DNA from 3 places in the Providencia sp. PROV208 genome. Region 2 is predicted to be linked to each of the others. Evidence: predicted binding sites of a transcription regulator. Region 2 holds the regulator's gene; each other region holds the start of a gene.

Evidence for each region. Region 2 encodes PurR, which represses purine synthesis genes. Its sites were predicted from a motif close to CANGCAAACGTTTGCNTG; they were not measured.
Region 1: glyA (serine hydroxymethyltransferase) is a predicted target of PurR. The motif match lies at 2,156-2,173, and genes of this name have one in related genera.
Region 3: purT (formate-dependent phosphoribosylglycinamide formyltransferase) is a predicted target of PurR. The motif match lies at 1,803-1,820, and genes of this name have one in related genera.

What each region holds. Positions count from the first base shown of each region.
Region 1 covers NZ_JAMPNS010000001.1:58,167-61,455, reverse strand. The annotation lists gene PR766_RS00280 (3-phenylpropionate MFS transporter) at 1-718, opposite strand, end outside; gene glyA (serine hydroxymethyltransferase) at 797-2,050, opposite strand; gene hmpA (NO-inducible flavohemoprotein) at 2,401-3,289, shown strand, end outside.
Region 2 covers NZ_JAMPNS010000007.1:35,573-38,861, reverse strand. The annotation lists gene punC (purine nucleoside transporter PunC) at 1-38, opposite strand, end outside; gene punR (DNA-binding transcriptional activator PunR) at 161-1,066, shown strand; gene purR (HTH-type transcriptional repressor PurR) at 1,082-2,107, opposite strand; gene cydH (cytochrome bd-I oxidase subunit CydH) at 2,375-2,458, shown strand; gene sodB (superoxide dismutase [Fe]) at 2,547-3,125, opposite strand.
Region 3 covers NZ_JAMPNS010000021.1:55,094-58,382, reverse strand. The annotation lists gene PR766_RS16140 (GMC family oxidoreductase) at 1-500, shown strand, start outside; gene purT (formate-dependent phosphoribosylglycinamide formyltransferase) at 548-1,726, opposite strand; gene rarD (EamA family transporter RarD) at 1,890-2,816, opposite strand.

The sequences.
Region 1 (3,289 bases), on a different contig from region 2:
TCACCAAATCTGAATAGCCGGCTTCTTTCCAAAACAAAGAAGCAAAACCATAATATGCGGCATGAGCGCCTTGTAATAATGTCACACAGATGAGAAACATCAGGACGTTTTTATCTGCAATCAGTTGTTTAAATGAGACCTTATTAGTGCCTTCTGTTTTAGCTACCCCTGCTGGCATAATGGCAGGTTTTAACATCGCTCCAAATAATAGTGCAGCACAACTAATCACAAGTGCGACCATAATTGAAGTATGTCCCCATACTCCCGCAAAATAGCCCATAGAAGACGAGCCAATAATAAAGGCGATGGAGCCCCAAACACGAATTTTGCCGTAGTCAAATGTGAATTGCTTCTGCCATGTTCCCGCTAATGAGTCCCCCAATGGCACCATCGGTGCAAAAAAGAGGTTAAACCCTATCATGACAAACATTAACCAAGCCCAGTGAGAGCCGAATGAAAATCCAATTGAAAAAATGAGGGAAAGTGCAGCCAGCAATCGCAAACCATTAATCAACTTCGACGGTTCTTTGACTTGAGGAGTAATAAACATTGCACCTAAAAAACGCGCCGCGAGCCCTATGCCAAGCAATAACCCGATCATTTCGGCATCAATACCCTCACCTTGCAGCCATACCGACCAAAATGGTAGGAAAATACTGTAGGCAAAAAAGTAGGTAAAATAATCAATCGCTAACCAGCGCGTTGATGGGATAACCATCACTCCTCCCTTTTTTCAATGCAAAAAACCCGCTTTTACACGATGTAGAAGCGGGTTTAGATAACTAATCAGTTTAAATTATGCGTAAACTGGGTATTTTTTACAGATAGCTAATACTTTCTGTTTAACGGCTTCAATGGTCGCTTCGTCATTGAGGTTGTCCAGAATATCACACATCCAGCCAGCTAGCTCGCGAGCATCTGCTTCATTGAAGCCACGACGTGTAATTGCAGGAGAGCCAATACGAACACCAGAAGTTACAAATGGGCTCTTCGGATCGTTAGGTACGCTGTTTTTATTCACAGTGATATTGGCGCGACCCAATGCAGCATCCGCGTCTTTACCCGTGATGTCTTTGTCAACTAAGTCAACTAAGAACAGGTGGTTTTCAGTACCGCCAGAAACGACTTTAAAGCCGCGCTGTTGGAAAACTTCCACCATGGCTTTCGCATTTTTAGCGACTTGCTGTTGGTAAGTTTTAAACGCAGGTTCCATCGCTTCTTTCAGTGCTACTGCTTTACCCGCGATAACGTGCATCAGAGGACCACCTTGTGAACCTGGGAATACCGCAGAGTTCAGACGTTTATACAGATCTTCATCACCACCTTTAGCCAGGATCAAACCACCGCGTGGACCTGCTAAAGTTTTGTGTGTTGTCGTCGTGACGACATGAGCATGTGGAACTGGGTTAGGATACACCCCCGCAGCCACCAGACCCGCAACGTGAGCCATATCAACGAACAGATAAGCACCGATGCTATCAGCGATTTCACGCATTTTTGCCCAATCAACCACACCGGAATACGCGGAGAAACCGCCGATGATCATTTTTGGTTGGTGTTTTTTCGCTTGTGCAGCGATATCGTCGTAATCAATTTTACCGCTTTCATCGATACCATAAGGAACGATGTTATACAGCTTACCGGAGAAGTTGACTGGAGAACCATGAGTTAAGTGACCACCGTGCGCAAGGTTCATACCTAATACAGTGTCGCCTGGTTGAAGAAGTGCCATATAGACAGCCGCGTTAGCTTGTGAACCTGAGTGTGGCTGTACGTTTGCGTAATCAGCACCAAATAACTCTTTCGCACGGTCGATAGCTAATTGCTCAACAACGTCAACAAATTCACAACCACCGTAATAACGTTTAGTTGGGTAACCTTCCGCATATTTATTGGTCAGCTGAGAGCCTTGAGCTTGCATAACTCGTGGGCTGGTGTAGTTTTCAGAAGCAATTAATTCAATGTGTTCTTCTTGACGTTGTACTTCTTTTTCCATTGCTTCCCACAGTTGTGGGTCGTAATCTGCAATATTCATTTCACGCTTTAACATTCGCTTCTCCTGCCTCAGCAATTCAATAAGGTAACAATCAATTCAACTTAATGACTGACAGTGTAAACTCTTTTTCGCCATTGAGATAGCCCCTAAGAAAAAATATACGCAAACGATTGCATTAATTTTTTTGCTTTCAGATAGCCTTAAACAACACAAAATATAATAGTGCATATTTTAATAATACCGAGATGAATATCTAACTTTGCAAGCGACCTCTAACTTTGCAGTGAATTCCCTCACTTTTTGACACGTTAATTATTTACATTTACCGTTAAATATTATAAGTTGCATATAAAATACATGTTTGTAAATTCATAAAATCATGAAAATAATTCAGGAGCACCTGTATGCTTGACCAACAAACTATCGCCACAATTAAATCCACTATCCCCGCTATCGCTGCAACGGGTCCTAAGCTAACCGCTCACTTTTATGACCGGATGTTCAAACAACATCCAGAACTGAAAGATATTTTTAATATGACTCACCAAAAAAATGGGGATCAGCGTGAAGCTTTATTCAACGCCATTTGTGCGTATGCTGTGCATATTGAAACCCCTGAAGCCCTGATTGGCGCGGTGGAAAAAATTGCTCAGAAGCATGTCAGCTTAAATATCAAACCTGAACACTACCCCATTGTTGGGGAAAATTTGTTAGCTGCAATTGATGAGCTACTTAGCCCAGGTCAGGAAGTCTTAGATGCATGGGGCAGAGCTTACGGTGTACTCGCTGATATTTTTATTAATCGTGAAAATGCGATTTATCATGAAAATGCTGAAAAAGCAGGTGGTTGGGAAGGTTTAAGAGAATTTAGAGTGACTAAAAAGCAGCCACAAAGCACAGTCATCACTAGTTTTGAATTCACACCTGTTGATGGAAACCCCGTTGCTGACTACCGCCCAGGACAATACATTACCGTCTATCTGAACGAAAATAGCTTTGAGAATCAAGAAATTCGTCAGTACTCACTCACTAGCGCACCAAACGGCAAAACCTACCGTATAGCGGTGAAACGTGAAGAGCAAGGCACAGTATCAGGCTTTTTACACCAACATCTCAATGAAGGTGATATCGTTCGCTTAGCGCCACCTTGCGGCGACTTTTTCCTTGATGTCGATCCACAAACACCAGTCACACTGATTTCTGCAGGTGTAGGGTTAACCCCAATGCTCAGCATGCTTAACCATCTCACACATCAACAACATCCAGCACCAATCAATTGGCTGCATGCTGCTG
Region 2 (3,289 bases):
AAAAATCCAGAGGAGTTTTTTGTCGCAGTATTTGTCATAGTTTTTACTTAATCTATATTTGAAATAATGTTAACGGTTATCTTATTGTATAGGCTATTTTTTTACGTTGTGAAACGGTAATATTTGGACTCTGCTATCAAATTATTTGAAGGGAAAGAAAATGTGGTCAGCTCATGCACTTGAAGTCATAGACGCAGTGGCTCGAACGGGAAGTTTTAGTGGTGCCGCAGATGAGCTGCATCGAGTCCCTTCAGCGATCAGCTATACAGTGAAACAAATCGAGGAATGGTTGGCAGTACCACTATTTGAGCGGCGTCACCGCGATGTAGTGTTGACTGAAGCGGGCGTTATCTTTATTAAAGAGAGCCGAAGTGTTATCAAAAAAATGATTGATACCCGCCATCAGTGTCAGCAAGTCGCAAATGGGTGGCGTGGGCAGTTCAGTATTGCGGTTGATTGTATTGTGAAACCACAGCGTACTGAGCAGTTGATTTTAGACTTTTATCGCCATTTTCCTGATATTGAGCTCTATATACACCCTGAAGTTTTTAATGGTGTCTGGGATGCTTTAGCGGATGGCAGAGTGGATGTGGCAATTGGTGCAACTCGTGCCTCACCCATTGGTGAGCGTTATAGTTTTCGTGATATGGGGTTTATGTCATGGCGCTGTGTGGCAAGCCCTGAACACCCATTAGCAAAAATCCAAGGTAAACTGACGGATGACCAAATGCGAGAGTATCCGAGTTTATGTCTTGAAGATACCTCTCGAAGCTTACCTAAGCGAGACACGTGGGCATTGGATAACCAGCGCCGCTTAGTTGTGCCTTATTGGGAAAGTGGTTTGGCATGTTTAGCGAATGGTCTCTGCGTTGGAATGGTGCCAGAACATCGAGCCGCACCCTTGTGTGCAGAAGGGAAATTAGTTGAATTGGAGCTAGCGCAGCCTTTCCCTGAAAGTCCATGTTGCTTAACATGGGTTGAAAACAATACATCTCCGGCGTTGAGTTGGCTTCTGGACTATCTTGGTGATAGTGAAACGCTCAACGCGGAGTGGTTTGCTAGCTAAATAATAACGACATGATTAACGGCGATAGTCGATAAATGGACCATCTGCCACGGAACGGCGTTCAACTAAACGTGGATGAACTTCAATCGTTTGTGCATCTTCACGTTTATTCACGATACGATCAAGCAACATCGCAAATGCCATTTGACCTAAACGCTCTTTTGGCTGGTGAATGGTAGTCAAAGCTGGGGTGAAGTAACGAGCGTTACGCACGTTATCATAACCAATAATGGAAATATCTTGAGGAACTCGCAGTCCCATCTCATCAGCAGCACAAATTGCCCCCATCGCCATAATATCACCACCACAAAAGACAGCTGTAGGGCGGTGCTTGTTACTGAGGATTTGCATCATCGCTTTATAACCGGATTCTGGCTCGAAATCTCCCTGAACAATCCACTCATCTTTCAGGGTGACTTTGGCTTCTTCCATGGCTTTTTTAAAACCAGTTAAACGTCCAATCCCCGTATTTCTTTCGAGAGACCCCGGGATCACGCCAATTTCCCGATGACCGCGATCAATAAGGTAACGACCGGCTAAATAACCACCGTGGAAAGAGTTATCAATAATACTATCAGTAAAGTCGCCACGAGAAGTTCCCCAATCCATTACCACCATTGGAATATTGCGGTAATCTTCCAACATGCCAATTAGGGTATCGGGGTATTCTGAGCACATGACAAGTAGACCATCGACTCGTTTTTGCGCCAGCATTTGCAGGTAGGCTTTTTGCTTACCTAAGTTATTGTGAGAATTACATAAAATTAAAGTGTAGCCTTTCTCATAGCAACTATTTTCAACAGATTCGATGACTTCTGCAAAATAGGGCGCCTCACTTGATGTCGCCAGTAGACCAATTGATTTGGTGTGATTGACTTTTAAACTACGAGCAACCGCACTTGGAGAATAATTGAGCTCTTTGATGGCGGCCCAAACGGCCGTTTTTGTATCATCAGCGACAAAACGCGTCTTGTTGATAACATGGGAGACGGTTGTGGTGGAGACGCCTGCACGCTTCGCCACATCTTTAATTGTTGCCATGAGAAGAAAAAACTCCTAACCAAAACTTGGTCTCTAAAATAATTCTAGTTAAATAATTACCTGCATATTGATGCATAGTCTCTTTGCTGGCAATAATTTAGCGATTTGTTATCGATTTTGTCTGATCTAGCGCAAAAACGAAAGAAATAATTGATGTTATAACATGTGATATAGACACTGGTTTTACGTTTTTGTGCATGTATACTGAAATAACCTTTTTATTTTATGGTTATTTGATAATTCAATTTCTCGATATGAGAGGGTCTCATGGATACAGATTTAAAATATGGATTACTAGCGGCATTTGGCTCTTTAGCTGTAATTATTTTGTTTGTTGTGCACATTTTCTGATTTCATTTCCATCCTTACTATTTAGGATGAGAAATAATTAAGGGCGAGTATTGTACTCGCCCTTAGTCATTTTAGATCTGAACTAAAATTAAGCCAGATTTTCTTCAACAAATTTCCAGTTAACCAGCGCCCAGAAATTTTCTAAGTATTTTGGACGCGCGTTACGGTAATCGATGTAGTAAGCGTGTTCCCAGATATCAACAGTCAGAACGGGCTTGTCGTCACCAGAGATTGGTGTTGCTGCGTTAGAGGTGTTGACGATAGCGAGGCTACCATCTGCTTTTTTCACTAACCAAGTCCAACCTGCACCGAAGTTTTTAACTGCGGCATCAGTGAATTGCTCTTTGAACTGAGCGAATGAACCGAATGCTTTGTTGATAGCTTCAGCAACTTTACCTGTTGGTTCGCCACCTGCATTTGGTGCTAAGCAGTGCCAGTAGAAAGTGTGGTTCCAAACTTGAGCCGCGTTATTGAATACGCCAGCGTCAGAAGTTTTGATGATTTCTTCTAAAGACAGACCTTCAAATTTGGTGCCTTTGATCAGGTTGTTCAGGTTAACAACATATGTGTTGTGGTGCTTACCATAGTGATATTCTAAGGTTTCAGCAGAGATATGCGGTTCTAAAGCATCTTTAGCATAAGGTAGAGCTGGTAATTCAAAAGACATTGCGTACTCCTTGATTGCTTTTATTCAGTGTTTAGGGTGTTTGCTCGTAAAATGAGCGAAATTAAGCGTGTATCTATTTGTTAATCTACTTCTATTATAGTGACGGGAAACGATTATCAGCTACCACGTCATCGAATCAGTTATTTATTTATCATAACAGAATA
Region 3 (3,289 bases), on a different contig from region 2:
GAGAGCCTCTACCCGCCGCTCATGGTTTTTCACTGAAAGTCGGTTACTTACAACCTAAGTCTCGCGGAAAAATTTTACTGCGTAGCCAAAACCCGCAAGACCCATTAAAAATTCATGCCAATTACTTAGCTGATCCTGAAGATATGGAGGGTTGCAAACGTGCGGTAAAATTTGGTTTAGATGTGTTAAGCCAGCCATCATTACAAGCTGTCAGTAAAAATACGTTGATGCCACCTGCCCAAGTTCAGCATGATGAGGGTCAATTAGAAGAATTTGTACGTAATTTCTGTAAAACCGTATACCACCCAGTTGGTACTTGCCGTATGGGTACCGATATTGCAAATTCCGTCACTGATTTACGTCTTCGTGTTCACGGAATAAATAAGCTGCGCGTGGTGGACTGCTCCGTGATGCCTGAAATTCCAAGTGGCAATACCAATGCACCAACCATTATGATTGCGGAACGCGCTGCCGCGATGATTATTGAAGATAGACAATAATCACCCTAAAAATCCCCCGCCAAAACCCAACAGGCGGGGGATAATCACTAACCTGTTACTTTCACTCTGGCCGCCGCCACTTTCGCCATCTCTAACGCTTGCTCTATCGAATCCCCAATCGCCAATGCCACACCTAGACGGCGAGTTCCCGCGATTTCCGGTTTACCAAATAAGCGCAATTGAATATCAGAATTTAATGCCTCATCGATTCCCGTGAAAACCACATTACGACTATGAAGTTCCGGTAAAATAACCGCCGATGCGCTGGCACCGTATTGGCGAATAGAACCAATTGGCAAGCCCAAAAAAGCGCGAACATGTAAAGCAAATTCAGAAAGATTTTGGGAAATCAGTGTTACCATGCCAGTATCATGAGGGCGCGGAGAGACTTCATTAAAAATAATCTCGTCCCCACAAACAAACAATTCCACACCAAATAAACCGTATCCCCCTAACGCTGTCACGATTTTTTTCGCCACGTCTTGCGCTTTTTTCAAAGCAACGTCACTCATGGTCTGTGGCTGCCAAGACTCTCGATAGTCACCTTTTTCTTGACGATGGCCCACTGGCGCACAAAAATGAACGCCATCTACCGCGTTGATAGTTAATAACGTAATTTCAAAATCGAAATTCACCATCTTTTCGACGATAACGCGTCCTTGACCCGTTCGACCGCCTTCTTGAGAGTAGTTCCACGCACTGTCTAACTGCTCCGCGGAACGGATCACGCTCTGCCCTTTGCCTGAAGAACTCATCACCGGTTTGACAATACATGGGAAACCAATTTCATGGGCAGCAGCTTCAAAGTCCGCTTTGGTTTCTACAAAACGGTATTCAGAGGTGGGTAGTTGCAACTCTTCAGCCGCTAAACGGCGAATTCCTTCACGATTCATCGTGAGGTAAACAGCATTCGCAGAGGGTACAACCTTCTGCCCTTGTCGCTCTAAGTCAACCAAGGTTTTTGTCGCAATGGCTTCAATCTCTGGCACAATAAAATCCGGTTTTTCGCTCGCCACTAACTGCCGCAATGCGTCGCCATCTAGCATATTGAGAGTATAGCTGCGATGAGCAACATGCATAGCAGGTGCGTTGTCATAACGATCGACCGCAATCACTTCTATACCTAAACGCTGGCACTCAATCGCCACTTCTTTACCTAACTCCCCAGATCCGAGAAGCATAACTTTTGTCGCGCTAGAACAAAGTGCAGTACCTAATTGGCTCATGATAATGACCTTATATCCCAAGAGATTAATTTTGCTGCTTAAAAAGATAATGTATAAAAAGATGGTTGGGATTATATACGCAATCGTTTGCCTTGACTATCATCGAAAAGCCAATAGGCAATACACCGGCTAGGAAATAACGCTAATCGATTAAAATTACAGGCTAAATTTGTGGTGGCTCATCACGCCCCGTCACATACGGTTGGCGGCGAGATCCCTTGCCATAGCGCTTATGCAACAACGCTAAGACACAGAATAGTAAACCAATCCAAATAAGGGTGAAACTCACACCTTTAACCCAGTCGAACACTTCATTAAACAGGAACACCGCTAATAAGAATTGAATGGTTGGCTCTATATACTGTGCTAAGCCAATAACCGTCAACGTTGTGCGCTTAATAGCTGCGGTAAAGAACAAGAGTGGAATGATAGTAACAGGTGCCGCTAGCATATAGAGTATTTTCGTTTGCCAATCCCCGTTTGCTACTGCACTGATACCATGGGCCGATAACCACCAAGTGATACCGACTGCCAGTGGTAATAGCCATAAGGCCTCCAAGAATAGAGACGTAATGACATCAAAGCGGATAAATTTGCGGATCAATCCATAAACCGCAAATGCGCTCCCCATCACTAAAGCTAAAACAGGTAGCTCGCCATATTGAATAATTTGGTAAACCACTCCCGAAAAAATAAACACGACAGCCAACTTTTCAGCAAAGACCAAACGTTCCCGTAAAAAAATCACGCCAAGCAAGATGGAAAATAGCGGGTTAATAAAGTAGCCCAAGCTCGCGGCAAGTACTTGCCCGTGCGTTAAGGCATAAGTGAATGTCGTCCACGACACCGCCATAATGGAAGAACTAAAAAGACATAACACTATCGAGCGTTTGTCCGCCCATACTTGCTTCCATAATGATTTGTTTTTGATAAGTAATCGAATAACAAATAAAAAGGGAATAGACCAGATCAATCGTTGAGCCAGCAACTCCATGGCTTGAGCATCAGGTAACAGTCGATAAAACAGCGGGGTTATCCCCCAAAGGATGTAGGAAAAGATAGCCAATGCTACCCCTGAACGCAGCAACATAATTTATCCGTCTGAAAGTATGACCAATTTGCCTCTATAATACGCCAATAAATGAAAGAGTGTAGGTTGATGTGCAAACTATAATGAGAATAACCTCGCCACTTAACTCCTTTAAACACTTCCCTTAATAAAATATACGTAAATTATGCAATACTTTTAAACGTTCAATTACGTGTATTCACTCATTTTTGAGTGACAGTACTATTTGACTGAGACAAATTTTAATTTTCTGGTGATAAATTTAAAAAAAGATAAAAATATTTCATAGGATGATTAATAAAATTTCATAAAATTGCTAATAGTGCTTTTTATGACTACCAATTTGCGATATTATTACTTAGCTAAATAACATTATTTTCGTGTTATCTAGAAAACATAATAATCGTAAGCCAAGTTTAAAATTCTATATTGTTACAAAACATTAAACAGATGTTACGTTTTGACACATACTTTAACTTTTGTTTCTTTTTTAT